Regions from separate parts of the Methylomarinum vadi genome, predicted to be linked through region 2. Evidence: riboswitches for the same ligand, from Rfam matches in the RefSeq annotation. Region 2 holds a riboswitch; the other holds the start of a gene.

Region 1 (15,879 bases), 1.3 Mb from region 2:
TGGGTTTGTACAAGAAGCGCATTTTCAATGGATAGGCGGGCGTCGTCATTTGCTCGCCGTGCGTCCAGTTGCCGCCGGTATCGGGAATTTTGTTGCCTTTTCCGTTGGCGCCCCTGGAATAAAATTCCGCCATCGTTCCCATGATGTCCGAATTGGCTTCGTTCAAGCCGCCGGACTCTCCCTTGTAAATCAGGTCGGCCGTCATCGTGCAGACGCCATGGGAGTATTCATGGGCGGCGACATCCAGCGCGGTCAGCGTCTGCAGCTTGGTGCCGTCGCCATAGGTGATGCATTTGCAATATTTTGAGTAGAAGGCGTTGTCGTAGGCGTAGTCGTAATGCACGCGGGCGTAGGTCGCGGTGCCTTGTCCATCGAGACCCTGGCGGCCGAAGACGTTCTTGTACATGTCCCAGGTCAATTGGATGCCGTAAGCGGCATCGACCGCGGCGGTCTGGCCGTTGGCGGAGGTGGTCGGCTCCGGGTCCTCCTGGTAATTGTTGCCGTCGCCCCAGGTATTGTCGGCATCGGTGTAAAGCGTGCCGGTGCCTGACGTGGCATGATCCAAGTTGTAAACCATGTTGCTGCCGCTGCTGGGCCGGGTAGAGTCCTTCAATTCGAATCCGCTGGTCACGCTGTTGCTATTCAGTGGCACCGTGCCGCTGTATTGGCTCTTGCCGGCGCCGATGGCATTGGCCGTCATCAGGCTGTCCCATTTTTCGATGATTTCACCGTTGTGGGCATCGATCAAATAATCGGTGTGTTGGGTATCGCCGAGTTTGTTACGTTCGGTATGGACGTAGTAAGCCAGTCGGTAACCGGTTACTTCGGTCGCGAAATCGGCCGCATTGGGTTCTTGGCGTCGTCTTAGCGCTTTGTTGGCCTGTAAATGCCTGATCGTTTGCGGATAGATCACCAACTCCGGTTCCGGTTTCAGGGTAAAACCGGCGCGAGGCGCGTTGTCATGTTCGATGACGGCGAGGGCTTCGGCGCCGGAAAGCTTGGGTTCGATATCGACCCGAATGTCCGGTTTGAGCATCGAGGTCGGGGGCAGCGCCATTCTATTGGCCTGGGTATGGGTAATGGCCTCGCCGCCCCAAACGCGGATGCCATGATAATACTGTTGCAAACGCACATGGGTATGCCCCAGCGCGTCCTGTTGCAGATTCTTTACTTGAAACGAATGATTTTCGTTTAGGCCGAAGGCATCGCGCATACCGAGCAGTTGTTGCTGGGCTTTCAGCGCCAATTCCTCACGGAGGGTATCCGCTGCTATCGAGTATGGCGAAAGTGACAGGGAGGCAACCAGAGTTAACGCGAACAAGAACCGATTCATAACACACCCCTTTTAATTATAATTTTCGCGGGATTGCTTCGGCTGAGCCTTTGAACCTCCATTGTTACCGCTAGCCCGAATATTTCATGATAGAGGCGGGCAAGTTTGTTGATATTTGATAAAATTCAGTTACTTATATTGAATTTAACCAACAACTTGCCCATGACAAATTGTACTCCAGCTCAGATAGAATTTCCTCCCTTAAAACGCCGTAAAATAGACGCCCAATTCAGTGGTGGAGCGATCACCAGTGATGGCGGTGTGCTGTTGTTAAGAGCGATTGACCAGCAATTAGGATTAACCGAACGGATAGCGGCGCAGATTCCTGACGCCAGAGCCCCTGACCGCGTGCAACACTCTGTGATCAACCTGCTCCGTCAACGGGTTTATGGCTTGGCGTGTGGGTATGAGGATTTGAATGATCATGACACGCTCAGAAATGATATCGCCTTGCAGACGGCGGTGGAGCAGGATCGCACCCTCAGTAGTCCATCGACCTTGTGCCGGTTCGAACAGCGGGCGGATCGAGAATTAATGTGGCGCGTTCATGAGGAACTGGTGGCGCAGTTTATCGCTTCGTATGAGACACCGCCGAAATCGTTGATCCTGGATTTCGACGCCACCGATGATCCGGTTCATGGCGAACAGGACGGACGTTTTTTTCATGGCTACTATCGGCACTATTGTTTCCTGCCGTTGTATGTCTTTTGCGGCCATCACTGCTTGGTCAGTTATCTACGTCCCAGCAATATTGATGGCGCCAAGCATAGTTGGGCGATTCTGGCTTTGCTGGTTCGGCGCTTGCGTCAGGCTTGGCCGGACGTTGACATCACGTTTCGCGGCGATGGCGGTTTTTGTCGCCATAAGATGCTGAGTTGGTGCGAGCGGCATCGCGTTCACTATATTGTCGGGTTGGCCAAAAATAAACGCTTAACGCGCTTAAGCCAACCCTGGATTGAACAAGCCCGGCAACAGTTCCAAAGCGAACAGCAGAAACAGCGTCTCTTTACCGATTTCCACTATAAAGCCGGCACCTGGAAACGCCGACGCCGTGTCATTCTTAAGGCCGAACACATGAGCCAAGGGAGTAATCCCCGCTATGTCGTAACCAATCTGGACGGCGATGCCCAAAGCCTTTATGAACAAATTTATTGCGCCCGCGGCGACATGGAAAACCGGATTAAAGAACAACAGTTGGATCTGTTTGCCGACCGCACCAGTTGCAGCCTGTGGTGGCCGAATCAGTTTCGTTTGCTGTTATCCACCTTGGCCTATACCCTGATCCAGGCGATTCGCCGAATCGCCCTCAACAACACCGAACTAGCGACAGCCACTTGCGCCACCATTCGCCTGAAATTGTTTAAAATCGGTGCCGTCATCATTCGTAACACCCGTCGTATTCGACTGCTGTTCAGCAGTCAGTATCCGTTTCAATCCCTGTTTAAATCCGTTTGTCAGCGCCTGTGCCCTGATTAGTACAAACAGAGTGCTGTGCCCGGCACGCTGATAAACAATGGGGTAAGGGGAAGTTGCGCCTGAAAAACGGAAATCAATGCTTAATTCCCTTTTTGACCGCTCAATTTCTCCTTACGATCGCATGTTTTAAAACAAATGAGGGTTTCGATAGGGTTTCAAGGGACTGATGAAATATCCGGGCTAGGGAAGACAATGCCGTTGTTGAGAGAGTCGCGATCCGATAAAGCCGAAGGTGTCCGCCTGCGCAGCATTCCTTAGCTTAAACGGTTGTTCGCTTTATTAGATTTTATCCCTAGCTAGTGTAATGTTTTTTGGCTTGGGTAGACAATAGGAAATGTAGAGGGTAGCAATCGGCAACAATTATTGAAGATATGGCGGCTTGTCAGGCGTTGATTTTTGCTAGTTTACGAATCGTTTACCGCTCGAATCGGCTTGCGGCATAGGCTGCTTGGGAGGGAGTGAACACGTCCTTGTGTGTACTGCTGTCGAAGCGGTTGCTTGATTTGGGCGATTAAGCTTTAGGAGATTCCTTTTCCGTCGCCGTAGCGGCTAACAGCTTGAATAACCGGCTCACGCCGTAAATGCCGAGGACGTAAACGACAGCATATTTCAAATAAGGGGGGTAATACATCATGACGCGGTTTATGTATTCGGCCCAGTTGCTGTCGGGGTATCTGCCCGATAACAGATAGAAACTGCCGTTGGAGATCAAAAAGCCCATCGAAACGGAAGCAATCAAAATGGCGAATTTTATCGCTAAGTGAGAAGCGTTATGGCCGGTAAAACGTTTGCAATATTGGCCTCCGAACCAAACCGCACCATAGGTCGCGATCAAAAAGACGTAAGCGGGCGAAACGCAATAGCCGCTGACGCCGAGATGTCCGATGGCGATATAGTCCAATACTGCGGCTTCGACCAACAGGGCGACGAACAGCGTGATGCCGCCGAACCATAAACCGCTCAGAAAAAATACCGCCACCGAGGCGTCCGGTAACGACACGGGGCCACCGTAATGATGAATGCGGGTCGCGGCCATGACAACCATCAGGGCGAATGCGCCGGGTTTGAGTTGGGCGGGGAGTAGTTTGCTTAGCATAATGAATCCTCAGTGTTAAATTGATAAATCGGGTAAGACGGTTAGGTCACGCCCTCCATGGCGACTCCATTCAGTTATTATAATGAATCGATACAAAAAAGTTTCTATCCGCAGTGTTATAAGTATCGGCGAGTTGATATTGTTTATCCAGCAGATTCTTCAGTTTGGCGCTGATGCGCCAGTGCCGGTCGAAATGATAAGCGGCCCTCAGATCAACTGTGACGAACCCTGCCACCTTGGTGCTGTTGCTGCTATTGTCAAAACTGTCGCCGCGCGCCAAAATGCTGGCGCCGACATCGATCGCCTCGAATGAGCGGGACAGGTCGTAAGTCAGGATTTTCTCGGCCCGGCGCGGTAGCCGTTTGTTGGTGATGCGGTCTTTGGGGCTCAATAGCTGAAATCCTAGCTTGTTGTGCCAGCCGAGAATCTTCGCGCCAATTTCCGTTTCGATGCCGTCGATTTGCGCCTTGTCGATATTTTCCGGCGGCCAATTAGCGATCAGGTTATCGATATTGGTGTGGTAAGCGCGCACTTCCCAGTTCAGCCAGTCATGAGCGCCGGCCAGGCCTGCTTCGAAGGTGGTCGATTCCTCGGGTTCCAGATTGGGATTGCCGCCGCCGAAGCCGGTGTTCGGCCAGAACAGTTCGTTGAATGTCGGGGCCTTGAAGGCATTGCCGAAACTAGCGAAAGCGCTGATTCCATAGTCCCAGTTAAAACGCCAGCCGAAACTGCCGGTGACATAGTCGCCGAAGGCTTCGTTTTCGTCCCAGCGCAGCGAGGCGTTGATGTAGTGACGCTCGAACAGACGGCTGTGTAATTCACCAAAGATGCCGACGCCATAGCGTTCGCTCTCGGTAAAATCGGTGCTGCTATCGACTTCATCCAGGCGGTAATCGGAACCGAGCACCAATTGATGGTCGTCGGCCAATTGCAATTCGTTCAGCCAACTGACGTTCCAGCGGGTGGTGCCGAAGCGGCTGTAAAAAGAACCGTCCGGCGCGAAATTATCGTTATCGTCGCGGCTTTGCCCCAGCCGTAACGTCGAATGCCAGATATCGGTTATATCCGCCGCTCCGGATAGGCCGACCACCTGATTGACGAATTCGGTTTTGTTCGGGGTGCCGTCGAAATCGGTGCGTCCTTCCGTCCTCATATAAAACGCTTCGATTTCGGCGTTGTTGTCGAAACGGTACCCGAGCTTGGCGTTGAGGCCGGTGTTGTAATAACCGTCGTTGTCGGGATCATCGACCCGGCTGGTCGGTTCGCGGGCATCGAAGCCCTGGGTATTGATATGCGAGGCGGAAAGGGTGTACCAGGCCTTGTGCCATTTGCCGCTGATCGAGCCTGAAGTTTGCAGGGTATCGTAATTGCCGCCTCCGGCATCGAGCGTGATGCTAGGCGTTGCCTGTTGTTTGCCTTTGCGCGTGAAAATCTGGATCACGCCGCCGATGGCCTCGGAGCCGTACAGGCTCGATTGCGGCCCGCGTATGATTTCGACGCGTTCGATTTGATCGACTGGCAGGTATTGAAACGGTGACGTGCCGCTCGTAACCGAGCCGGCTTTGATGCCGTCGATCAGCACCAAGACATGATCGGAATTGGTGCCGCGCATGAAAACACTGGTGTTTTTGCCCATGCCGCCGTTCTGGGTCATATCGATGCCGGTGGTGCGTTGCAGCAGTTCCGGCAATGTGTTGACCTGATATTGCTCGATATCGTTACGGGTATAAACGGTGGTGGCCGCCGACAACTGGTTAGTGGGAATGTCGGCCCGTGTAGCCGTGACGACATAGTTAGGGAGCTGGACCGATTCGTCGGCCAATGCCGGACTGATTCCGGCCAACAAGAACGTGCTGAAATAAACTTTATACATTATATCCTCTGCGCCGCCCGCGCAAACGAAAGCTGAAATAATCGCAGAGGAAGGAATGAGGAAAAGACAAAAGGGAATGGCCTTGTCGCTTTCGTACACAGCCCTCCGCTGCACCGAGATACTCTCAGGCAGGTCTCCGGGCTCATAAGTGGCGGAAGCCAAAACTATCGCCTTCCCATATCCTCGGACACAGTGGCATATGACGGTTCTTTTACTTATCTACCGTTGCGGGGGCAGCGCCGGCCTTGTTGTCGAACAACGCACCGGCTTCCCTTTTAAGCCTGTGATGAAGTCACCAGGCACCAGAAAGCAAGAGGCGAATTATAGAGAGTCAACAAATAAAGTCAAGGTTGAGAGAATAGAGGGGACGTTTGCAACGATGTAATAACATCCAAAATACACTCACACTTTGCGCGCTATATAAATGTTTTAATGAGTGAGAAAAAATAGCAATTCGTCCCCAAGCAAGTCGGCTAAATGATTTTTTTACACGATATCGCTCGAATTTTTGCTAAGCCCATCGTCTGATGTATTGTTATACCTATTATCTGTCGAACAATACATGGCAAATACATGAGTGAGACTCAACAAGCTTTTTATTTTTTAAGCGTCGCTCTGGCCATCGGTCTGATGATCGGCCTTGAGCGCGGCTGGGAAGAACGCGAGGCGGAGGAAGGCGGCCGCATCGCTGGAGTGCGCACCTACGGCTTGATCGGCCTGTTGGGCGGAGTTGCATCCTTGCTGACGGAACAGCTCGGTTCGCTGGTCTTGGGTTTGGTATTCCTCGGGTTGGCGGGCATGCTGACCGTGGCTTATGTGGTCAATATGCGTAAGGGGAAAGATGTCGGCATCACAAGTCTGATTGCGGCGTTGTTGACCTTTTTTCTGGGCGCGCTGGCGGCAAGCGGGGAAATAGCGATTGCCGCGGCGTCGGCGGTGGTGGCGACGATGCTGTTGAGTTACAAGCCGTTGCTGCATCGTTGGGTGAGTCATTTGGAAGGCAACGAGCTGAGAGCGGGAATCAAACTGTTACTGATTTCGGTGGTGCTATTGCCGATTTTTCCGAATCAGGGTTATGGTCCCTGGCAAGCCCTAAATCCTTATACGATCTGGTGGATGGTGGTATTGGTCGCGACCATTTCGTTTGTCGGTTATTTTGCCATCAAGATCGGCGGCGCGAAACGGGGATCTCTCTTTACCGGTTTGTTCAGCGGCTTGGCCTCGTCCACCGCGCTCACGTTGCACTTTTCCCGGTTGTCGCGTTATCGCGACGGAGCAATGGCATCGATACTGGCGATGGGGGTGTTGCTCGCCTGCGGAACCATGTTTCCGCGCATGTTGCTGGTCGCGAGTTTGATCAATCCCGATTTATTCAAGTTACTGTTGGTGCCGGCGGCGGTGATGGCGCTGATCTGCTATCTGCCGGCACTGTGTTATTGGCGGCTGGCATCGCACAAGAAAGCGGTCGCGTCGGTGCCTTTGAAAAATCCCTTGGAATTAACCACGGCGCTGAGTTTCGGCTTGTTGCTGGCCATCGTTATGTTGCTTGGAAAAGCTTTACAGAATTGGTTCGGCGAAGCCGGGGTTTTGGCGCTCTCCGCCGCTTCGGGCGTGGCGGACGTGGATGCGATTACATTATCGCTGGCGCGTATGAGTCAGGATGATTTGGCAGTGCAAATAGCGGTGACCGGCATCATTATCGCGGCTAGCGTCAACAACCTGATAAAAAGCGGGATGGCAACTTTTATCGGTGGACGCCAAATTGGTATTCGCGTCGGGCTGCCTTTGTCGGGCAGCGTTATGGGCGGCGGAATTGCGGTTTGGCTCTGGGTCTGGTAAATCGAAACCCGGTGACTATTGGCCAAGGACCTTGGCGATGGCGTCTTCCCACAGGTTGAGCGGTTTGGTAACCGGGCTGGAACAGGTGTCGTAGCCTTGGTATTCGAGGCCGTGAAAGACGTCGTCCCGCAACCATCGATACGCGACCGGCGAACTTTGCTTCAATCGTTCGGGAATCAGCACATATTGCGCCACCAGTTCGGCCAATTTCTCCTGGATTCTGCCGTTATAGCGGCCTTCATTGACTTCCCATAAATATTCGAAGGCTTCGAACCATTTCGACGGCCATAGCGCCAGTTTAGCATTCAGGATTAATTTCGCTGTGGCATTGTCGGTGGACATCTTGCGGTACCAGTAAAAGAAGTACAGATCGTCGGTGCCGTTCCAGAAATGGAAGTTGTCGATGGTATGAGCGATTTCATGAATCAGGATGGGCAGGCGGAAGTCAACCAGGTATTTTAAGTTAATGTCGCGGTACATCCTGCCATCCTTGGCCTTGTCGAAGGCCTTGATCGTGAAGATGATCATATTCTGGCCGCTGAACACTTGCGCGACCGTTTCCCCCCTGAAACCGGTGCCCGGTACGATCATCAACGGGCGGGTGTGATCTGTCCAGACGCTGGTGCCGTAATCTTCCGGGAACGCCTCCTTGATCAGGCTTTGTATATGCGCCGGAACTTTTTCTATCGCTTGCTCCAATCGTTCCATCGGTTTTGCCCGGCTGATCGTTTGCCGCAGGAACGGCGGAATCTTCCGGATGCCTTTCTCGAAGACGCGCAGATGGTCGTCCTTAAAACGGGGAATGCGGTAATCGTCGCTGTGCTTGATGATGGTCTTGGTGTCGTAGAATAGCGCCAGGGCCCTGAGCGCCGCTTCCTCGCTGTCCCAATATTTCTCCAGCACACACAGATCGGGCGACGAACGACCGGCGCAATCTTCGCGAAATTCCTGCAAATCCTCCAAATGACGCGGGTGGGTGTGGTCGGTTAATACCGCAACGGAATGGGAACGCAGATCCGCCGCGTCCTTTTCGTAATAAGCGATGACCTGGCGCAGTTCTGCGATGGGTTTATATTGGTTGTCGCTGGTCGCGCACAGCAATGAATTGTCTTGGGAGAGGGTGAAAAAGCGGTTTTGAAACAGTGGGGGCGCGTTAGCGGGGTGGTGGGCGCAGGCGAGTGCCGGAGCGATGAGGAGGTACAGTAATTGCCATTTGTTAAAAAGCGTTCTCTGTTTTCCCCTCATCGCTCGACCTTGTGTTATTCGTCGAAACCAATGCTGTCCCAAAGCGCTTCGACAAAAGTTTTCTCGCCTTCGCTTTCTTTCACCGGGGGGCCGTCGGGATAGTTTTGCTTGTACACCCGCTCCGCATCGGCGGCCAGGTCGGTCAGGTTAAGTTTAGTATAGGCCTGCCGCATGATTTGCAGGGCATAAGGGACGGCCGGCGTGCGTTGGTATTCTTGCACGACATGGCTGGCGCGATTGGCGGCGGCGACATAGGCGCGTCGTTTCATATAAAAGCGCGCCACGTGAACTTCGTACATGGCCAGATTGTTACGCAGCGCAATCATGCGCTGTTTCGCATCGGGCACGTATTTGCTGTCGGGGAACCGGCGTATCAGTTCGGCGAAGTTATCGTAGGCGTTGCGGGCGTTGCCGGGGTCGCGTTGCGAGGCGTCGGTGGGCAGAAAACGGTCGAGAAAGCCGATGCCGCGATTGTAATTGACCAAGCCTCTCAAATAATAGGCATAATCGACATTGGGATTTCTGGGATGAATTTTGATAAAACGGTCGGCGGCGGCGATGGCAGCTTCCGGGTCGTCGTTTTTGTAATAGGCGTAGGCGACATCGAGTTGGGTTTGCGCGGCATAATCGCCGAACGGATAACGCGCTTCCAGCGTTTCATAGAGCTTGATCGCTTTTTGATAATTGCCGGCCTCCATGGCGGCTCGCGCCTTTTCATGGAATTGTTTGGCGTCCCAGCCGGTGTATTCGGCATCGGAACCGGAGTCGCCCGATTGCAAATTCTTCAATGTTTCGCAGCCCGGCAGCAGGGTCAGTAAGGTTAGAAGAAATAAAATTTTTATGAAAAGAAATCGCATATTAATGACAGCACGTTGTAATATAGCGGGTTTTTTGTGATTTTTTAAAGCCCGGGCTTATCGCCACAGGCGAGTATAACTTAAAAACAGTTGGATATGGCTATATTAACGGCAATTGTCCCCGATGAGCTAGCGGGAATGCGTCTGGATCAGTGTTTGGCGGAAATGTTTCCGGACTATTCGCGCAGCAAACTGCAAACCTGGGTCAAGTCCGGACGGGTGCTGGTCGACGGCCGCACACTGAAAGCAAAGGACAAATTGGTCGGCGGCGAGGAGATCAGGCTGGATGCCGAGGCGGAAGTGGTTCTGGAGAATGAGGCCGAGGATATTCCGCTGGATCTCGTCTATGAAGACGAATCCATCTTGATCGTCAATAAACCGGCCGGATTGGTCGTACATCCGGCCGCAGGCAATTGGCATGGTACTTTGGTCAATGCGCTGCTCAACCATGACCCGAATCTGAACACATTGCCCCGCGCCGGCATCGTACATCGCCTGGATAAAGACACCAGTGGTTTATTGATGGTGGCAAAAACATTGCAGGCCCATCATAGTTTGACCGAGCAATTACAGGAACGCAGCATCAACCGCGAATATCTGGCCTTGGTCAAGGGTTGGATGACCGCCGGCGGCACGATCGATGAACCGATCGGCCGGCATCCGGTGGACCGCAAGCGCAACGCCGTCAGAGAGGACGGCAAGCCGGCCGTGACACACTACCGGCTAGAACGGCGTTTCAAACGGCATACACTGATCAGGGTCAAATTGGAGACGGGCCGTACGCACCAAATCCGGGTGCATATGGCCCATATCAATTATCCCTTGGTCGGAGACCAAGTTTACGGTGGGCGATTTCAACTGCCGGCCGGATGTAGCGAGAAGCTGGCGCAGGCTTTGCGCGATTTCAAGCGCCAAGCTTTGCATGCGGCCAAGTTGGGGCTGGAGCATCCGGTGAGCGGAGAATATTGCGAATGGGAGCAGCCGTTGCCGGCGGACATGCAGCAATTGTTAAGTGTGTTGGCGGAAGATGAATTGGATTGAAGCCGACTGGCCGGCACCGGCTCATGTTCATGCCGTTACCACGCTGCGCACCGGCGGCGTCAGTGAGGGCGGTTATGCCAGCTTGAACCCGGCGGCACATGTCGGCGACCGGCAGGAAGACGTTTTCGAGAACCGGAACCGGATTAAACATGACCTGCGCTTGCCTGCAGAGCCGGTTTGGTTGCGACAGGTGCATGGCAGCAGAGTGATCAAGGCCGATCGGGTCAACGGCGTGGAGGAGGCGGACGCGAGTTATAGCGACCGGGCAGGAATCGTCTGCGTTGTCTTGACGGCGGATTGTTTGCCGTTGGTTTTCACCAACGCAGCCGGCAGTATCATTGCCACTGCTCATGCCGGTTGGCGCGGTCTGGCGGCGGGCGTTATCGAGCGGACGATCGAAGCAATGGGGTCTCGCGATTTATTGGTTTGGCTGGGGCCCGCCATTGGTCCCGAGCGGTTCGAAGTCGGGAGTGAGGTCAGACGGGTTTTCCTAAACAAATCGCCGGATTTCGCCGTTGCCTTCAAGGAATCGAGGGGCGAAAAATGGCTGGCCGATATTTATCAATTGGCGCGCATCACCCTGAGGCAACAGGGTGTTGAGCGCATTTTCGGCGGCAATTATTGCACCGTTATGGAAGCCGAGCGTTTTTATTCCTACCGCCGTGATGGCGAAACCGGCCGTATGGCCACCCTCATCTGGAGAGACTGACGTTGGAGTTATTGTTTTTTATCATCGTTTTTACCGCAGTCGGCGGTGTATTGAGCGTATTGGCGGCCGGTGTTTTTCTATTGTTGCCCGAACGCCATAGGAACCGCATATTGCCGCACGGCATTAGTTTCGCCATCGGCGCGTTGTTGACCGTTTCGTTTTGGGGCTTGATTCCGCATGCCCTGGAAGAGGTGCGCCCAGACCAAATTCAATCGTTATCGGGAAGCATCCTGGTCGGCATTCTTTTGTTTTTCACCTTGGAGAAATTATTGATCTGGCGTCATTGTCATTCTCATTCTTGCGAGGTGCATCTCGATGAAGGCCATGATCATCATCACGGTCACGGGCGACGTTCGACCGGCGCGTTGATCATACTGGGCGACAGCATCCATAATTTTGTCGACGGCGTGTTGATCGCCGCGGCCTTTCTGACCGATGTACAATTAGGCATCGTCACCAGCCTGGCCGTTGCCGCCCATGAAATTCCCCAGGAAGTCGGCGATTTCGCCATCTTGTTGGAAAGCGGCTATAGCAAGGGCAAGGCGCTGTTCTATAACATTCTGGCCAGCTTGACGACGGTGATTGGCGGCGTGTTGGCCTATTTCAGCCTGGAGGATTTGCACGATATCCTTCCTTATTTCCTGACTTTGGCGGCTTCCAGCTTTATCTACATCGCCGTCGGCGACTTGATTCCGTCGCTGCATAGAAAAACCGATATCAAGACTTCGCTTGAGCAGATCGGCTTGATCCTGGCCGGCGTATTGTTGATTTTTTCCTTGCACGGCGTGGCGCATGACATAGAAATCGCCGAGAACTTCGAAAAAGTTTCGCGTTGACAATGTAATAATTATTCTAGCGGATAAGCCAATTCAGAGGTAATATTATCCTAAATTTTCTACTTGATAAATTTTGATTTCCATCGCCAGACTGGCTAAGAGAGGAAGCGACAAAATACACCCTTCTGGAATAGTTTCTTCTGTTTCACTATATTCCCATTTCGTTTGTTGGGTTTATCTTGCATGTGCCCGATCAAGCGAATTGAATCACTTATTCAAACTTACTAGAGGAACGCCTTATGAAAAGTTTGACGAAATATATAAAAGTAGGGTTACTCGTTGGCGGCACGTGTTTGTTATCACCGGCGCATGCTTTGGTTGCGACCTATCTGGCCCCCGGGTGGAACGCGACCGATTATCTGACGCTGGCTACCGCCACCAGGTCGATTGAATTCGATGCGACTGGAAATCTATATATTGAAGACGTTTCGGATGACGGCAGCGGGGGTGTCAGTATTTTAAAATTGGAAGCGTCTTCCGCTTACACTTCAATTTCAAATTTCGTTTCTTACGCGACAAGCTATGATGGCGTGACCGGGCTCGATTTTGATGGATTGGGTAACCTTTATGTGAGTGAGCGCGCGGCATCAGGAGATGCCGGTGTGATTCGAAAAATTAATGCGACTATTCCTGAATTAATAGGGGATGTAAGAACTTTCAATCATCATCGACCTACCGGCGTCGATGCCGATTCAGAAGGGAATGTCTATTACACCGGCAGGATGGAGTCGGACGGAACCTTCGGAAACGTCTATCGCATAGATTCTGCTGGAAACAGGACAATATTGTTGGAAAATGTTGTCGGAACCGGCATTGCTTTGGACAGCCTGGGCCATATTTTCATTTCTACGCCGGGGAGGGCGGATTTAGGTTTTACGCAAAATTCGATCTATATGTTCGATCTTTCCGATTCGATTAATGCGGAAAGAATTGCGACTTTCGATGAAACCGGAGGAGAGCTTACCTTCGATGACGCAGGCAATTTGTATATGATAGATAACATCGATCATACCAAAATTATTAAGCTGTCATTTGTGCCTCTGCCGCAAACGGCTTGGTTGTTCATTTCGGGTCTATTCTTGTTGATATTTTCTTCAAATCGCAAACGTCACCAGGCGACTTAGGCGTCAATGCCGCATCCTATGAGATAATCGTTTAGCCGATTGTCTCATAGGCCAGAACGGTTAAGATCGCGCCGATCTTCGGTTTCCTGCGGTATGGATGACATTTGCCATTTCACGTCCGTTCACTGCAACTAATTCGAATGACATCGAATTATCATGAGGGCCGAGCAAAATCGCAGTATGATGTCTGCTTATCCGGTCATCGGTCAGTTAACGAGGAGGCTCGAATGGAACGGAACAAAAATACACAAGCCCTGATTTTGGGGATTTCAATTATCCTGGGTCTTTCTTCGCTGGGCTATTTGCTGGGAAATGCGGCTCTGCGCTTCAAGGCCTATGAACGCAGCGTCACGGTCAAGGGGCTGTCGGAGCGTGAGTTTCCCGCCGACATCGTGATCTGGCCCATTCAGTTCACCGCCGCCGATAATCAACTCGAGGGAATATACGCGCAAGTGGAAAGGAACACCAATGAAATCCAGGCGTTTCTCCGCAAAGCGGGCATCAAGGAAAACGAAATGACCGTCTCCGCGCCGTCCATTACCGATAAATTAGCGCAACGTTTTGGCGGCGACCAAAAAGTCGAATTCCGTTACAGCGCGATACAAACGGTGACGGTGTATTCCGGCGAAGTCCAACAAGTACGCTCGCTAATGAAACAGTTGAACGAACTGGGCAAGCGGGGCATCGTCTTTACCGAAGGCGATTACCAGAATCGGGAGGAGTATTTGTTTACCCGTCTCAATGACGTGAAACCGGAAATGATCCAGGAAGCCACGACCAAGGCGCGCGAAGTTGCGCAAAAGTTTGCCGAGGATTCTAACAGTCTGCTGGGCAAAATCAAACGCGCTTCCCAAGGCAGTTTTTCCATCTCGCCGCGCGACAAAAACAATCCGCATATCAAGAAGATCAGAGTCGTTTCGACGATCGAATATTATTTGACCGACTGAATGCCGTTGCAGCGCGGCTCTGTTACAATGAATTTTGTAACCGCGGAGGCAAAATGATGGAAACTTCAGGATGGGAAAATTTGTTGCTGGGCGTATTGGTGGTGTTGGTCATCTTCTGGATGTGGCCCGGCGTCAAGGGGTCGTTGGAAATGAGTAAACGGGCTCCCAAAGATTGGGCCGGCGTGCTGGTGCCGATCGCTTTTGTCGTGATGTTTGTGATTTTTTTGATTATGATGGTTTGAGATGCAGGAAGAAGATTATTACGACGACGATGAGGAATTGATCGAATACGCGGTGCGGCCGAATAAATCCCAGATCAAGCGGGATATCGCCGTCGTGTTCGCTATGGCGGAAGAAATCTGCGACTTGGCGGAAACGCAAATCGATTCATTAGAATTGCCGGAAAACATTTACAAGGCAGTGCTGGAAGCCGCGAAAATGCCGCATAAGGGGGCCAGAAAGCGTCAATTAAAGTATATTACCGCGCAACTGCGTAAGATCGACCTGGAAGCGGTGCAGGAGAAGCTGGCCCGAATCAAGAATCAAAGCGCCCATGCGGTGCGGGAGCATCACCAGGCCGAACAGTGGCGCGATCAATTGCTGTCTGAGAACGGCCACGAGCAGTTGACCCGGTTGTTGAGCGAATTTCCCCAGGCCGACAGCCAGCATATTTGGCAATTGCAGCGCAACGCGTTAAAAGAGCGGCAAGCCGAAAAGCCGCCGAGGTCGGCCCGTTTGTTATATCAATATCTCAAGGAACTGATCAGCACGAATTAACAGAACAGGTCCAGTTGCCGGAAATGGCGCAGATCCGGTTTATCCAGGGATGATAGCGTAACGCCAAGCAAGCGTACTTTCTTGGTACCGATGTCGGTGTCCTTCAACAATTCGGAAAAAACCAAATCGATGCCCTGGGCGTTTAAGATGGGTTGCGGCAGGGTGCGGCTGCGGGTGATTTGTACGAAATTCTGATATTTGATCTTGATCGTGACGGTATGGGCGGTTAAGCGCTTGTCGTTTAGTTTTCGCAATGCCTTGTCCAGTAGGGCCAATAGCTGTTGCAGAATCAGATTTCGGTCATCGAGATCCTGTTGATAAGTCATTTCAATACCGACCGATTTGCTGGGGCGGCGATTATTGACTGGCCGGTTGTCGATGCCCCGGGCGATGTTGAAATAATGCTGGCCGGCCTTGCCGAAATGTTGGATTAGCATGGACAGCGGTAAAGTTTTCAGATCCTTTCCGTTTTTTATGCCCAGGGCATGCATCTTCTTTTCCGTGGCCTGGCCGATGCCGGGGAATTTTCCTATCGGGAGCTGTTCGACAAACATAGGCCCCTGTTCCGGTGTGATCACATAGAGCCCATCGGGCTTGTCCATATCCGAAGCGATTTTTGCCAAAAATTTATTGTAGGAAATGCCGGCCGATGCGGTCAGGTCGGTTTGGTGCTTTATATCGTGTTTGATCGCCCGGGCGACTAGCGTTGCCGAACCTTGGCAGCGT
Region 2 (15,879 bases):
CCAGCAGGATCGGGCAGGGGTACAGCTCGAACAACCGTCGGCCCAGTTTTTCCAGGCTGGCCTGCGAGGACTGGCCGAAAAAGAACTTGACCCGCAGATGGCGCGCGTCGCCGATGTCGCACTTTTCCAGATAGCGGTTCAGGTCGTTATCGTACAAGCGATAATAACGGTGGTTGGCCAGGTCATTGATGCTGCGTATCGACGGTATCACGCGTTGGCCGCGTGCTTCCGCCAATAACGAGCAATAATAACCGGTACTGAGGTAGTCGTAATCGCCGCACAGGTTGATGACGCGGGTCTTGCTCTCGGGACCGGTCACCGGGGCCGACAGGTAGTCCTCGACACTGATGAGCTCGTTACTCGGATAATAGGGCCGCCAGTCATCCAAATGATCGACGACAATATGAAGGGTTTGCATGGTGTTACCTGATGAGTCTATGCAATGCGACGCTAAAGGGGAGGCAGTCATAATTAACGCGATAATAAGCTTAATCCGGCAAATTACAATAGCTAGCCGAAAATTTAGTCAGCGGCAAAAAGCGCATAAATTGATCTCCCGATGGCGGATTTTCGGGGGCGGTGCGAAAGGGCGATCATAAGCGGACCGCTATCTATCGCGTTCTCGCCATTTAAATTGTCGGCATTGCTCATGAGCTGGTTCCGTGCTAAAAACGTTTAAGCCTTTTTAAATCTTCCATTGACGATGGAATCCCGATGAAACGATTGTTTTTTGCCTTATGCCCGAATGATGAAACCCGGGATAAGGTAGTCAAATTGAGTCGAGCGATCAAGAAAGACCACTTGAGGAAAGTCAGGGCGGACAATATTCATATCACCCTGGTGTTTTTAGGCGATGTCGACGCCAATCAGGAGCAAACTCTCAGGGCCCGGGCGGGAAGCATCATTGAGCCCTCCATGGACATCCTGTTCGATCGGTTGGCCCTGTGGCGCAGGCCCGGCATTTTGTCGCTGACCTGTTCGCAACCTCCGCAGCCGCTGTTGGATCTTGTCGCAGAATTGACCAGAATAACCGTGGGCTGCGATATCGATGTCGATACCAGGCCATACAAGGCTCATGTGACACTGGCGCGGAAGGCCAGATTCAAACCGGAAATCGAGTTTCAGCCGCTGTCCTGGCCGGCGGATAGGTTTGCGTTGATGGAATCGGTCAGCACCGACCTCGGCGTTCAATACCGGATAGTACAGAGCTGGCCTTTAACCGTGGAAAACTGAAATGTTTGTTTACTCGTTACCGATTTTTTTTCATGAAATGAGGGTAGTCGAACCTTGGGAACTGCTGTTGGCGACACTGATGTTGGCCGGCTTTTTCTGGATCAGCTCTCCGGAACCGGCAGCCGAGCATGTGTATTTCGAAGGTTATGCCGGGCTACGCCATTATCTGCTGCGGGCGTGGCTTGGAAAAGCAACGCTATGGCAGGTTTTCTGGCCGTTTTTTCTGTTGCTGAACGGGATTTTGTATGCCGTCGACACCGTGGCGAAAAGAGGAGAGTTTACCGTATCGAGCTGGGACGAGGTCCATTTCATCTTGTTGACGCCGGTGTTGTTTTGGACGTTGTGCGTTTGGCGTAATTCGGCGAATTGTCGGTCCAGGTTTTGGTCGGCGTTGGCTCGGTTGACAGTGTTGGCGGTTTATTTTGAATATGTCCTGAAATTAATCATTCGTTTGGACTATCCGCGCCTATTTTTTAATTGCCACGAATTTTTGTTGGACTATGGCGTGTGTTTCTAGATTATGCAGCGCCTTCGTTGATTTTTTTGTCTTTCTTCGCAGCTTATCCCACGCGCGGACACGTATTTTACGGTCACTCAAAAACCAAGGGAAGAACAAAAACGTAGCCATTTTTACCACGTCTGATTTATACTGATTAAACGATAAGGTGCTTCGGTCCGCATTTGTGTACCGAAGTTAAACGGGAAGTCCGGTGAGATAGTTGTCTATCGATTCCGGCGCAGCCCCCGCTGCTGTAAGCCTGATGAATCGTCCTGATGCCACTGCGCAATTTGTGTGGGAAGGTGGACGACTTCAAATGACGGTAAGCCAGAAGACCGGCCTGATCGAATGTATGGTTGCCGACTCGGTGGGAGAGCGCAAGCAGGAGACCTTCTCGTAATCCGTCTCTGTACGCGTCATTTTCCTATCCAGTCTGCTCCCGAAATCCACTTTGTTCGAGGAGACTGTCATGTTTTTTCAATCCACGTTTTCCCATTTGGCTACCGCGCTCGATGCGCGCGTGATCGCCGGCCTATCCATGATGTTGTTTGGCGCAGCAATGGTGCTGGCCGTCGGTTTTACGCCGCTTGCCGAAGTGCACAATACGACCCACGACACCCGTCACGCCACCGGCTTTCCTTGCCACTGATGGGCCTGTTTAAGTCTCTATTGTTGACAGCCGGCATTTCCGGAATTGCCGCGGCGATATTATTGTCCCTGATGCAAATGCTATGGGTCACGCCGTTGATCTTGGAAGCAGAGACCTTTGAAGTCGGCCTTTCGTTAGCGTCCGATATATCAGCCGACGCCATTGCCGGTCATGAACATCCTGACGAAGCCTGGCAGCCCGAGGACGGCTGGCAGCGAACGCTGGCGACCATTAGCAGCAACATCGTCATGGCCATTGGCTTCGCCCTGATGTTGACGGGCGCCTATTGCTTACGCAGGCCTTCGCGCTGGACCGGCGGCCTGTCTTGGGGCTTGGGCGCTTACGCGGTGTTTTTCGTAGCGCCAAGCTTGGGGCTGCCGCCGGAATTGCCCGGCACCGAGTCCGCCGAACTGGTCGCTCGCCAATATTGGTGGCTGGCGACAGTTTGCGCGACGGCCGCCGGCTTGGGATTGTTGTTTCTGCAAAACCATCAGGCCTTAAAGCTGGCCGGCGCCTTGTTGATATGGCTCCCGCATGCGATAGGCGCGCCGCAACCGGTCGTCGCGGCAAGTCTGGCGCCGGCGGCCTTGGAAGCGCAATTCATACAGGCGACCGCAGTCAGTAATTTGCTGTTCTGGCTGGTTTTGGGCGGTTTGTCGGCGGCGTTGGCGATTCGTTTTCAGCCGAAAAAGCAAAATCCACTTTCGCCCGCGAAGGAGAGCGCACATGGCTAAGGTCTGGTTTGTCGGCGCCGGCCCGGGCGACCCCGAATTGATGACCGTCAAAGGACAACGCTTATTAGCTCAAGCCGGCGCGGTGTTGTTTGCCGGTTCTTTGGTGAATGAAGCGGCCACCTTGTACGCCCCGGCCGGCTGCCTGATTCGAGACTCCAAAGACATGACGCTAGACGACATCACCGCATGGCTGATCGAGCAATCCCGCCAGCATGAAACCGTCGTCCGCTTGCAAACCGGCGATCCCTGCCTTTACGGGGCGTTGACCGAAATGGTGAGGCCGCTGGATCAGGCCGGCATCGCCTGGGCGGTAGTACCCGGCGTTTCCTCTGCCTTCGCAGCGGCGGCTGCGGCCGGGGAAACCCTGACCTTGCCGGAAGTCACTCAAACCGTGATCTTGAGCCGGGTCGCCGGGCGCACGCCAATGCCGTCCGGGGAAGAACTGGAAGCCCTGGCTGCTCATCGCAGCACCTTATGTCTTTTCCTGTCGATTACGCTGCTGGACAAGGTGCAAAAAGCCTTATCGGCCGCAGGTTGGCCGGAGCATGCCCCCATATTGGTGGTGCAAAAAGCCAGTTGGCCCGGTCAGGAAAAAATCGTTCGCGGCACTTTGCAAGACATTCGAGAGCGTTGCCGCGCCGAAAAAATCAACAGCCAGGCTATGATTATCGCCAGCCCGGCGCTCGGCGCTCGCGATTGGCCCGAGATTCAGCATTCCAAACTCTACGATGCCGGTTTTTCGCATCGCTTTCGCAAAGCCACGAAAACATGAATCCAAACTTACAGAAACAAACCGTTTTATTGGTCGGCCACGGTTCGCGCGAAGCCTCTGGCAATCAGGAAATTCTTGCCTTCGCCGACGCATGGCGACAACGCCAACCGCAGCACCATGTCGAAGTCTGCTTCATCGAATTTGCCGACGTGCTGCTGGACGACGGCCTGGATACAGCGGCGCAACGCGGCGGCCAAGTCGTGGTCGTGCCGTTGATTCTAAACGCCGCCGGCCACGTCAAAATGGAAATCCCCGAGCATATCGAACATGCGCGTTTACGCCATCCAGCGGTCGAGTTCATCTATTGCCGGCATCTGAGTGCTTGCGACGAAATCCTGACCGCGATGAAGCGCAATCTCAGCAAAGCGATGCATGCCTTGGATGTGCCGGACCCGCGCAATACCGGCGTCATCGTGTTGGGGCGCGGTTCGTCGGACCGGGTCGCTAACGGCGAAGTCGCCAAAATAGCGCGCTGGCTGTACGAAGAAACAGATCATGATCTGGTCGATATCGCCTTTACCGGCATCACCCACCCGCGTTTGGAATCGGTGGTGCAGCGCCAGATCAAGCAAGAGATGCGGCAGATTGTGGTGTTGCCGTTTTATCTGTTCACCGGCACTTTGATCGAACGCATACGCCGCCAAGTGGAGCGGCTGCAAAGCCAGTATCCGCAGGTGAACTTTACGCTCGGTCATTATCTCGGTTTCGAGAACGAAATCTATGATTTGCTGGAGCAACGCATCGCGGAAGCCACTACCAACACCCAACCAATGATGATGGAATGCGACGGCTGCAAATACCGCGAATTCGCCGCCGATCATGGCCACGGTCATCATCACCCTGCTTGAAAACGCCTTATGAACAATATCGTTACCGAACAACTGACCGATGCCGGTCGTCGAATCGAACACGACTCCTTTGCCATCGTCGATGCCGAAGTCGGTTCGCATGCCTATTCGATTGATGAATGGCAAGTGGTGCGGCGGATGATCCACGCCACGGCCGACTTCGAATTCAACGGTTTGACGCAGTTCTCGCCGCAGGCTGTAACCACAGGGGTGCAAGCGCTATTAAGCGGTGCGCCGATTGTGGCAGACGTGGAAATGATTTGCGTCGGTTTATCCAAGCCGCGCCTGAGTCATTTTAACGTGAGCACCCATCAGTTCATCGCCGACGAAGATATCATCGCTCAGGCCAAAGCAGAAAACAGCACCCGCGCCGTACAAGCCATGCGCAAGGCGCAAGGCTTGAATTTGCTGGATGGCGGCATCGTCGCGATCGGCAATGCGCCGACCGCGTTGCTGGAAGTGGTGCGCATGGTGCGGGAGGAAAATCTGCGGCCGGCCCTGGTCATCGGCATGCCGGTCGGTTTCGTGTCGGCCGCCGAATCCAAGGCGCTGCTCAGTGAAATCGAAACCATACCCTGGATCGTCATCGATGGCCGTAAAGGTGGTTCGACCTTAGTGGTGGCGGCCATCCATGCCTTACTGGCTTTGGCCGAAGCCCAACAAGCAAGATAGGCAGAGTCGAAGCGTGGAGCGTAAAGCCAAAGGCACCCGCAAAGGCTACACCACCGGCGCATGTTCCGCGGCAGCGGCGCGGGCCGCGACTTTGGGCCTATTGACCGGCAGCGTGCCGGAAACGGTCGAATGCGAATTGCCGAACGGGCAACGGGTCTGGTTTAGCGTTAGCGATGCCGTTTGCGACGGCCTATCGGCGCATGCGGTGGTGATCAAGGATGCCGGCGACGACCCGGACGTCACCGACAAGGCCCCGCTGACCGCAGACCTGCGCGTGCTTCCCGAGGCGACGGGTTCGGTGGTTTTGAAAGGCGGTGACGGCGTCGGCACGGTCACGATGCCGGGCTTGGGTTTGGAAGTCGGCAGTCCGGCGATCAACCCGGTGCCGCGCCGTAATATCGAAGCCAACGTCCGCGCCGCCGCGGGACCGTTGCTGCGGCAAAAGGGCTTGGAAGTAACCATTTCGGTGCCGGGCGGTAAAGAAATGGCGAAAAAAACCCTGAATGGCCGATTGGGCATAGTCGGCGGGATTTCCATTCTGGGCACGACCGGCATCGTGCATCCGTATTCGACGGCCGCGTTTCGGGCCAGCGTGATTCAAGGCATCGAAGTGGCCGTGAACCAGGGCCAGACTGTCGTGGTATTGACCACCGGCGGCCGCACCGAAAAGTTTACGATGCGCGAGTTGCCCGAACTGGCCCCGGCCTGCTTCGTGCAAATGGGGGATTTCCTGAAATACGCGCTGGACACCGTGGTCAAGTGCGGCATTCGTCACGTGGTGATCGGTGGCATGGTCGGCAAGCTGACCAAGATCGCCCAAGGCGAAACCATCACCCATGCCAACCGCAGCGCGGTCGATACCGGTCTGTTGGCGAACATCGCCGCAGAAATCGGCGCTCCCCCGGCCGTTTGCCAGGAAATCAGCCAATCGGAAATGGCCCGTTACGCCAGCGAGCGCATGGAAGAGTTGGGCTTGATCGATCCGTTTTACCGGGCATTGGGCCGGCGCGTCATCGCCACGTTACGCGATCGCTATGCCGGACAATTTCATTTACGCATATTGATGTGCGACTTCGATGGCAACAAGCTGGCCGAAGTCGCTGGAGAACTTTGAGATGATGGAACCCTGCCGAATCATCGGCGTATTGGATAACGGCAGCCGCAGTTTGACAGCCGACGCCTTGGCGCACCTACGGCAGGCCGAGGTCGTGATCGGCGGATCAAGATTATTGGCTTTGTTGGCCGATGCGATAGCGCCAAGCGCCGAACGCCGAGACCTGACCGGGCAATTAAGCCAAGTGCCGGTGTGGATAGACGACGGCCAACAAGCCGGCAAAAAAGTCGTGGTCGTCGCGACCGGCGACCCCTTATGCCACGGCATCGCCCATTTTCTGATCGGCAAACTCGGCCGCGAGCGCCTCGACATTCTGCCCAACCTGTCCATGCTGCAACTGGCCTGTGCGCGTTTCGGGCTGGCGTGGCAGGAAGTGCGCATCGGTTCGGTGCATAGCCGCGATGTCGGCGAATGGCTTTGCGGCGCCGATGCCCGGCATGGTTTGTATCGTCTGTTGCAACTATTGCGTCAATCGCCGTTGACGGCGGTGTTGACCAGCCCGGACAACACGCCTGACCGCATCGCCCGGATGCTGCAATTGGAAACGCTGTCCGAAGATTACGACATCGCGGTGCTATCCCGGCTGATGCAAGCCCAAGAAGCTAACTCGGGCTGGCTGCCGATCGATGAGGCCGCAGGCCGCCGTTTTGACTATCCTAATATCGTGTTGATTCGGCGCAAGCCGGTTAAGAAAGAAGCGCTATTCGGCCTGCCAGATCAGCGCTATCAACAACGCAAGCCCGATAAAGGTCTGATCACCAAACGCGAAGTGCGCGCCGTGTCGTTGGCGCGGATGGCGCTGAAGCCGAACAGCATTGTCTGGGACATCGGCGCCGGTTCCGGCTCGGTCGGTCTGGAAGCCGCGCGATTGTGCCCGCAAGGTCATGTCTACGCGATCGAGAAAAACGCCGAGGACGCGGCCATCGTGACGGCCAACCGGAGCAGTTTGCGAGTCAGCAACTACACGTTGCGCCTCGGCCGCGCGCCGGACGGCCTGGATAGTTGGCCGGATCCCGACGCGGTATTCATCGGCGGCTCCGGCGGGGAATTGCGCGATTTGATCGTACTATGTCTAAACCGCATGCGCGACGAAGGCCAGTTGGTGATGAACTTCGCGACGCTGGAAAACCTGGCTGCGGCCACAGAAGTCTTAAAAACGACCGGCGCCGACTGGGATGTGGTGCAGCTGCAAGCCGCGCGCAGCAAACCGATATTGAATATGAACCGCTTGCAAGCCGAAAATCCGATCTGGATCGTTTGCGCGCAATGCGGCGCGTCACAGGAAAGCAAGCATGAATGAACATAACGCGATAACGTGCGCACAAATAGGATGTGCCGACGTTAGGAGGCGCATCTGTCGCGATTACCGATGCGCTTCACGGTGTTCAGCACATCCTATGAGTGTCTCAGGAAAGCAACCATGAATGAACATAGAACAGGTCGTCTGTTAGGCGTGTCGTTAGGGCCCGGCGATCCCGGCCTGATCACCCGCCGCGCCTGGGAATTTTTGCAACGACGAGATTGCTGTTGGACTTATCCTGTCCGGCGCAAGGACGCCGACAGCCATGCCTTGCAAATCGTCTTGTGCGGCGGTTTAACGCTACCGCCACAACATGCGGCGTTGATCTTTCCGATGACTCACGATACAGATATTTTGGCCGGCTACTGGCTGCGCGCAGCCGAGACCGTGTTGGCGCATTTGCACAGCGGCCGGGACGTGCTGTTTCTGGTCGAGGGCGACGCCTCCACTTACTCGACGTTCGGTCATCTGGCCCGCACCGTGCAGGCTTTAGATGCCGCCGTCGCGATCGAAACCGTGGCCGGCGTGCCGTCTTTCAACGCCGCCGCCGCGCGGGTGGCGATGCCGCTGGCCGATACCGACGAGACCGTCGCGATCATACCGGCCGGTTATGGCATCGGCATGATCGAACGTTTGCTGGACGATTTCGACACGCTGATATTGCTGAAGGTCAAACCCTTATTAGACGACATTATCGACTTGTTGCAACGCCGCAATCTGCTAGCACAAGCAGCATTCGTCGAGAAAGCCGGCGCGCCGGAAGAACGGGTCGAGCGAGATGTCCAGCGTCTGCAAGGCGCAAAGGTCAATTATCTATCCCTGCTATTGATCCGAAATCCGCACCGGCAGCGCGGCGAATTGATTCGCGGCTGCCGTAAGAAAACATCAACCACTGAATTGGAGTCATAAGCACCATGACCGAACCCCGTATCGTGCTGGTCGCGATCACTAAACACGGTTTGTCGCAAGCGCTAAGGCTTGCAGCACAATTACCCGAAGCGCATTTGGCGGTTTCGGAAAAATTCGCCGCCGATTTGCCCGATATCGCCAATCCCATCGAAATACTGTCAGGCGCGTTGCGCGCGAATATCGGTAGGCTGTTTGAAAATTACGATCAGTTAGTGATGTTTATTTCGCTGGGCGCGGTGGTTAGGCTTATTGCACCGTATCTCAAATCCAAGGATGAAGACCTCGGGGTGGTCGTCATCGATGATGCCGGGAAATTCGTGATTCCGGTGTTATCCGGCCATGTCGGCGGGGCCAATGCCTTTGCCGAACGCTTGGCGGCGCTGTTGGATGCGCAAGCGGTATTGACCACGGCTTCCGATGTCGGCAAAACCATCCCGGTGGATATTCTGGGCCGGGAATTGGGCTGGCGGGTCGAGGCGCCGAAAATCAACATCACCCGCGTATCGGCGCATGTCGTCAACGAAGAGCCGATTGCCCTCGTGCAGGAGGCCGGGGCCAAGAACTGGTGGTCGCGGCCGACGCCGCTGCCCGGCAATATCCATCTGTTCGAGCGTTTCGAGGAGGTCGATCTCGACCGTTATCGCGCGGTGCTGTGGGTTACCCGACGCGACATCGAGCCCGGCTGCTGGGACAAGCTCGCCGAACGTCTGGTGGTGTATCGTCCGCCGCTGGGGCAGGATTCATGAAAGTCATACTGGGTCTGGGCTGCGACCGCGATACCTCGACGGCTACGGTGCAGAGCGCGGTCGAGCAGGCTTTGGCGCTGGCGGGCTTGGACAAGCGCGCCGTCGCCGGCCTGGCGACCATTGACAAGAAAAGCGACGAGACCGCGATTTTAGAGTTAGCGCAGATGTACGGCTGGCCGTTGCAGTTTTTCAGCGCGCAACAACTGGCGCGAGTCGACGTTCCGAATCCGTCGGAAACCGTGCGCAAATACATGGGTACGCCCGCGGTGGCCGAAGCCGCCGCGCTGTTGGCGGCCAATGCGACTATGTCGGCCTTATTGTTGGAAAAACACAAATACCGCGGCGAGGACGGCAAAAACGCCACGGTTTCGATAGTCAACTTGAGAGAGTGATGAACAAAGGCAAAATTTTATTAGTCGGTTTCGGCCCCGGAGCGCCGAAGCACATGAGTCAGCGGGCCCTGGACGCCATCGCCGAGGCGGATGTGGTGATCGGTTATTCCACTTATATCAAACTGGTGCAGGACCTGCTCGACGGTAAGGAAGTGATTCGTAAAGGCATGACCGAAGAACTGGACCGCAGCATCGAGGCTTACGAACATGCCCGTCTGGGTAAAACGGTCGCATTGGTATCGTCGGGCGACATCGGCGTTTACGGCATGGCGGGACCGACTTACGAAGTGCTGTTCCAGGCCGGCTGGACGCCGGATAGCGGTATCAGCGTGGAAGTGATACCCGGCGCGACGGCCTTGAATGCCTGTGCGGCGCTGGTCGGCGCGCCGCTGACCCACGATTTTTGTTCGATCTCGTTGTCGGATCTACTGACGCCGTGGCCAACCATCGCCCGTCGTTTGGAGGCCGCGGCCCGAGCCGATTTCGTCGTCGGACTGTACAACCCGAAAAGTGGCTGCCGCACCCAACAAATTGTCGAGGCGCAACGAATCTTGCTGTTGCATCGCCGGGCGGATACGCCGGTGGCGATCGTCAAATCCGGTTACCGCCGCCGTCAATTTATACAAATGACCACACTGGCGCAAATGGCCGATTGCGAGATCGGCATGTTATGCACGGTATTGATCGGCAACAGCAGCACCTTCGTTCGCGAAGGTTTGATGGTCACGCCGCGCGGTTATGCCAATAAATACGATACATTGACCGGCGAAACCAGAAACGGCGAGCAGGCCGGCCGCTCGCTGAGCATGGGACTGACAGGCTGGCATGCCTGCGTGCGCCGTCATATCGGCGAGCATCCCGAGGCGAACTTACGCGATATCGCCGGGCATTTCGACGCGCCGTTAGGCGAAATATTGGCTGCCGTCGCGGATGCCGGAGAGGACGATGAGGCCGGTGTGATGAAAAGCAAGCCGATAGCTGAGGAGCAGTTGGATGAAGTGCTGGCTGCGGCGAGCAACTGGGGGCGACTGCGGGCCGTGGTGCGCAGTCATGGCGCCATCGCCGAAATCCTGTTGGAAGCGCAAAATCTGACCCGGAAAAACACATGGTTAAATTTAACCAACGAGCATTGCCATTTGCATGTCGATACCGCTCGCATCGCCGGCGCCTGGTTTTTCTGTCAAGGCGACAAACAACAGGGATTGTATTTGACCGATGCTCACGGAGAAGCGATTTGTTCGTTGCTGCTGGTCAAAGCGGGCGGTCAATTCGACCAGAATGCCCTTGAGTGCTTCCAGCAAGCGATCGGACAATTCGGTCAAACGCCAAGATTAGACTGAGGCGCTATGGATTTAGCAAAAAATAACTTCACGATCTAGTTACCATGCTCTGCGTGGTAACTCAGACAGGGACGCTCCCGCGTCCCGAACCGCAGAGCGGTTCAGACTGCATTCCCACGCGGAGCGCGGGAACGAGTGTAAATGCCAAGCTTTGCCGAAGACGCTATTTCAAAACAAGAGAAGATCGATGAATGACATGACTATTCCCGAAAAACCCAAACTGGGCGATTACAAACGCCACTTGCTGGTCTGCACCGGCCCGCGTTGTACGCAAAACGGCGAATCGCAAGCCTTGTTCGACAGCCTGGGGGCAAAGTTCAAGGCGGCGGGCCTGGATAAGGGCGCGTTACGGGTCAAACGCACCCGCACGAACTGTTTCGCCACCTGCAAGGCGGGGCCCATCCTCTGCGTACAGCCGGATGGCGTTTGGTATTACAACGTCACCGAAGCCAATCTCGACCGCATCATAGAACAGCATTTGCTCGGCGGCGTACCGGTGGATGAGCTGATTTTTCATCGCGGCCCCGGTTACTGACATGATTGATGGGGAATTTTATTCGGTATTTCCGCTTACTGCGCTTGCGACTATTTGAAATCGCTTTCTGGATACGGTTTCTTAACCAAGTGTCTCCCTTTTTGACCCGGATTGATGCCATGAACCGGACATTCAGAGACTTGATCTTTCGATTTACTGACAGGCGATTTTGGCCGAATTTGTATTTTTAAAATCGAAAATTATCGACAGTAAAATCAATTTCATCTAACTTGATGTTATTCCGTTTAATACGCAACAAATCCAAACACCGCGACAAATTTTTCCTTAGCCGTGCCCGTTAAATATGTGCAGGTTACGACTGGAATTTGACACAAGGCCAATATGACGACAGGACAGAGGAAACTGGTGCGATACTGGGTTATTGGAGGATCAGTTATTCTCGCGATTATACTCACGTCTTTCCTGGAAATCGAACATCAGCAGCCGGCATTGTTGGGACTAGGGGCTTTGTTTGGAATGTTCTCAGCGTTTCACGACTTTTCCTATTACAAAGGGTACGGAAACGAAAGAAAACGGATGGGCGATTTCATTGAATCCCATCCTAAACTGAAATTATGGCTGGTTGTTTTCAGCATGGCCGTTTTGCCGTACTTCATTTACAAAATGCAAACCGATGATAGCGTTTCTGGGAGTTATTACTTCTTGAGTTTTTTGTTACTGATTGGCCCCATTGTTTATGTTTCAGAGAGGGAACGATTTCATTCGCTAGGCGACTAACATACCAAACCCTAGTATCAATTGTCCCCATGAGGTTTCGTTGTTAATCTTAACCCTTTTGGGTTCAAATTATATTTTCATGAGTTATCTTTAAACTGATGAGGCAAGTAGCATGATCGAGCTCATCCCGAACGATTCTCCCAAAATTCTGGGTTTCAAGTTGACCGGTACATTGCACGATGAGGACTATCAGGCCTTCATTCCAGTTGTCGAAAAAACGCTTGCGAAGGCCGAAGGCGAAGTATCTCTCCTCGCGAAATTCGAAGACTTCCATGGTTGGGACCTGAATGCCGCCTGGGACGATCTAAAGTTTGGCGTCCAACACTACTCCGATTTTGACCGCATCGCGCTGGTCGGCGATAAGCAATGGGAAGAATGGATGGCTCGTTTATGCAAACCGTTTACTCAAGCAACCGTAAAATACTTCGATATATCCGACGAAGAGGCCGCTTGGGCTTGGTTACGAGAAAGGCCTTGATCTCCTTCGATAACGGCTACAGAGTGGACGCAGGCTCCTGATTTTACGTTAGACAACATCCAATCGAGACTGACCGTTCGCAGTAATAGCAATAAATCTAGCGGGTTAAAGTCCCGTCCGGGGAATTGTCCGTACGCCCCGGTAGTATGAGGAAGCGGCGCTGTGGTAACACGGGGTCGTGAGTTTCCAAACAGCAAGAGAGTAGGCCGTAACGTAAGTGAACCTATGAGTAGCCTCGTAAACGAAGTGGAGAAGCTGACCCTGTGGTCAGAAGGGGAAGGCCGTTGGATAGGTGCTGAAATAACGGAAGTGGCATTTATCGACTCCCGGGGTAGCAGGGTCGGCATGTTCTCGAAGATTTATTGCCCAGTGCTGGAGACCCGTTGCAGTGGTGGGGAGGCCATCGACTGGGGCGTATAAGGAAACGAAATCGCACCGGACTGTAACGGGAGTCGGAGGGGTTCATAGTATCGTCTAAGGCCGAGGGACAACATAACCCCGGTTGAGAGAAGGAACCCTACTTTGTTCACGCAACCGAAGAGTGGAAGGACAGGAGATTGCGAAATGCTAGAAACTCCGGAAAATCTCAGGACACTACAGAGGAAGCTCTACATCAAGGCCAAGCAAGCACCGGCCTATCGCTTCTATGCACTATATGACAAGATGTGGCGGGAAGACATCCTCCTGTTTGCCTACCGTCTTGTCCGGGCCAACAAAGGAAGTCCTGGAATCGACGGGATGAATTTTGAGGACATAGAGCAGAAGACTGGGATAGATAAGTTCTTGCTGGAACTGGCTCAGGACCTGAAAGACAAGACCTACCGTCCGAATCCGGTACGGCGCGTCATGATTCCGAAGGCGGATGGCACTATGCGTCCGTTGGGAATTCCGACGATCCGTGATCGTGTGGCCCAAATGGCAGTGAAACTGATTATCGAACCTATATTCGAAGCGGACTTTTGCCCGAACTCCTATGGATTTAGGCCGAAGAAATCCGCCCATGATGCGGTGGATGAGATAACGAATGCACTCCATCAGGGTTATACCTGCGTTATTGATGCAGACCTGTCGAAATACTTCGATAGTATACCTCACGCCAAACTGATGGCTGTGGTAGCCGAACGCATCGTTGATGGTGCGGTTCTGCATCTCATTAAGCAATGGCTGAAAACCCCGGTGATTAGTGAGGACAAGGATGGTGTCAAAAGGAACGTAGGTGGTGGCAAAGGCAATAGCTTGGGAACGCCGCAAGGTGGCGTCATTTCACCTTTGCTGGCGAACTGCTACTTGCATGTACTCGACCGGATATGGGAACGGCATCATTTGTGCTGGAAATTGCAAGCACGGATTATCCGATATGCAGATGATTTTGTGGTGATGTGTCGGGGCAAAGCAGATATGCCCTTGGCAACGGTAAAGCATGTACTAGAGCGACTGGATCTCACGTTAAATGAGACCAAGACGCACATTGTCGATGCCAGAAACGAGCCTTTTAACTTACTGGGTTTTAAAATTAGGGTCGGCAAAAGTTGGAAAACGGGCAAGTCTTATACGCATAGGAGCCCGTCTCCAAAATCGTTGGCGAAAATAAAAGATCGTATAACGCAATTGACCGCGAGAGAACGGACACCGATACCACTTGAGCATGTTATAGGCAGTGTGAATAGCGTGCTTCGTGGCTGGGTGAACTACTTTCATTATGGTAACTCCAGTCAAGCGCTGGAGAGGGTAAAATGGCATACAGAAGAGCGTATGCGAACACACCTGATGAAACGCCACAAGGTAAAGGACCGGGGGGCTGGTTTAGGCCGCTTTCCCAGTCAGCAGCTTTATACGAAATATGGGCTATACAAAGTTCCGACAACGGCGGGCTGGAAGAAGGTGCATGCCCTGGTGTGAAGAACATCGGAAAGCCGTGTGCGGGAAAACCGCACGCACGGTTTGATGAGGGAGGGCAGGAGAAGCTGACTATGGCAAGGCTATTGAGGCACCGCCGGACGAAAGAGGCGGAAACGGATAGGCCAAGCCTGTGGAAAGCGGAACCCTGTTCTCTACTCTACCTTTTGATAAGACCGGTTCTTAAATGTTGGGCCGGGCTTTGAGCCAATACTCGGCCGGTGTGCTTTTATTTCTTGTTTCTCGCATCCAGCCTGACGATATCTTGCGAGATGAATAATGCAGGATCGACCGGGGTATGGTTCAGATAGACGATCCAGTGTAGGTGCGGGCCGGTGACGCGGCCGGTTTCGCCGACCGTACCCAGTGGGTCGCCTTGTTTAACGACATCGCCGGGTTTGACAGTGATTTCGTTCATATGTAAGTACGCGCTGAGCAGGCCTTGACCGTGGTCGAGAAAAACGGTATTGCCGTTGAAATAATAATTGCCGGTATTGATTACCTTGCCGGAGGCCGGTGCGAGGATGGGCGTGCCGGTTGGCGCGGCGATGTCCAGACCGTTGTGCGGATTTTTCGGAATCTCGTTGAAGTAACGTTTCAAGCCGAACAGACTGCTCAAGCGGCCGTCCACCGGGGCGACGAAATCGGCATCGATCGGCCCTTCGCTCCATACCGCCTTGGCCTTGGTCATTTCGATCTTATCGGCTTCGATGCGTTTTAGGTCTGCTTCGGTGAAGCCGGTCACCATGCGTTTTTTGGTGATGGTCAAGTGCTGCGCCGGATATTCTTTGTCGGCGATGTTGAATTTGAGATTCCGTTCCTCGTTATTGCCGATAACCTGGAGGCTGTGTTGGCCCGGTTTCGCCGATAATGGCACACCGACTAGCGCCAGCCAGCTTTGCTCATCTTTAGTGACCAAGACGCGCTTACCGTCATAGAAAACCTTGGGGGCGTTCGTATGGCCTTCGCCCACGCCAATCTTGACGATGCCGCCGGGGACGGCCAGTTGCTCCGGCAATTTGCC

The links. Region 2 has a riboswitch for cobalamin ahead of EP25_RS0118270 (CbtB domain-containing protein). Riboswitches for the same ligand answer to the same signal wherever they lie in the genome.
Region 1: another riboswitch for cobalamin. It lies ahead of EP25_RS0111740 (TonB-dependent receptor domain-containing protein); the one in region 2 lies ahead of EP25_RS0118270 (CbtB domain-containing protein).

The regions. Positions count from the first base shown of each region.
Region 1 covers NZ_JPON01000001.1:2,335,452-2,351,330, reverse strand. The annotation lists gene EP25_RS22510 (Ig-like domain-containing protein) at 1-1,333, opposite strand, end outside; gene EP25_RS0111750 (IS1380 family transposase) at 1,496-2,809, shown strand; gene EP25_RS0111745 (hypothetical protein) at 3,321-3,905, opposite strand; gene EP25_RS0111740 (TonB-dependent receptor domain-containing protein) at 3,976-5,778, opposite strand; cobalamin riboswitch at 5,889-6,100, opposite strand; gene EP25_RS0111730 (MgtC/SapB family protein) at 6,352-7,617, shown strand; gene EP25_RS0111725 (hypothetical protein) at 7,633-8,862, opposite strand; gene EP25_RS0111720 (outer membrane protein assembly factor BamD) at 8,877-9,719, opposite strand; gene rluD (23S rRNA pseudouridine(1911/1915/1917) synthase RluD) at 9,816-10,760, shown strand; gene pgeF (peptidoglycan editing factor PgeF) at 10,747-11,469, shown strand; gene EP25_RS0111705 (ZIP family metal transporter) at 11,472-12,305, shown strand; gene EP25_RS0111700 (NHL repeat-containing protein) at 12,545-13,429, shown strand; gene EP25_RS0111695 (SIMPL domain-containing protein) at 13,657-14,376, shown strand; gene EP25_RS0111690 (hypothetical protein) at 14,433-14,618, shown strand; gene yjgA (ribosome biogenesis factor YjgA) at 14,620-15,153, shown strand; gene dinB (DNA polymerase IV) at 15,150-15,879, opposite strand, start outside.
Region 2 covers NZ_JPON01000001.1:3,654,037-3,669,915, forward strand. The annotation lists gene EP25_RS0118245 (RimK family protein) at 1-418, opposite strand, end outside; gene thpR (RNA 2',3'-cyclic phosphodiesterase) at 715-1,233, shown strand; gene EP25_RS0118260 (hypothetical protein) at 1,235-1,750, shown strand; cobalamin riboswitch at 1,880-2,090, shown strand; gene EP25_RS0118270 (CbtB domain-containing protein) at 2,202-2,381, shown strand; gene EP25_RS0118275 (CbtA family protein) at 2,381-3,115, shown strand; gene cobM (precorrin-4 C(11)-methyltransferase) at 3,108-3,887, shown strand; gene EP25_RS0118285 (sirohydrochlorin chelatase) at 3,884-4,735, shown strand; gene EP25_RS0118290 (precorrin-8X methylmutase) at 4,745-5,407, shown strand; gene EP25_RS0118295 (cobalt-precorrin-5B (C(1))-methyltransferase) at 5,421-6,521, shown strand; gene cbiE (precorrin-6y C5,15-methyltransferase (decarboxylating) subunit CbiE) at 6,484-7,821, shown strand; gene cobI (precorrin-2 C(20)-methyltransferase) at 7,942-8,730, shown strand; gene EP25_RS0118310 (cobalamin biosynthesis central domain-containing protein) at 8,736-9,476, shown strand; gene EP25_RS0118315 (cobalamin biosynthesis protein) at 9,473-9,868, shown strand; gene cobJ (precorrin-3B C(17)-methyltransferase) at 9,868-11,208, shown strand; gene EP25_RS0118325 ((2Fe-2S) ferredoxin domain-containing protein) at 11,396-11,743, shown strand; gene EP25_RS0118330 (hypothetical protein) at 12,086-12,481, shown strand; gene EP25_RS0118335 (SpoIIAA family protein) at 12,594-12,959, shown strand; gene ltrA (group II intron reverse transcriptase/maturase) at 13,524-14,858, shown strand; gene EP25_RS0118350 (peptidoglycan DD-metalloendopeptidase family protein) at 15,085-15,879, opposite strand, start outside.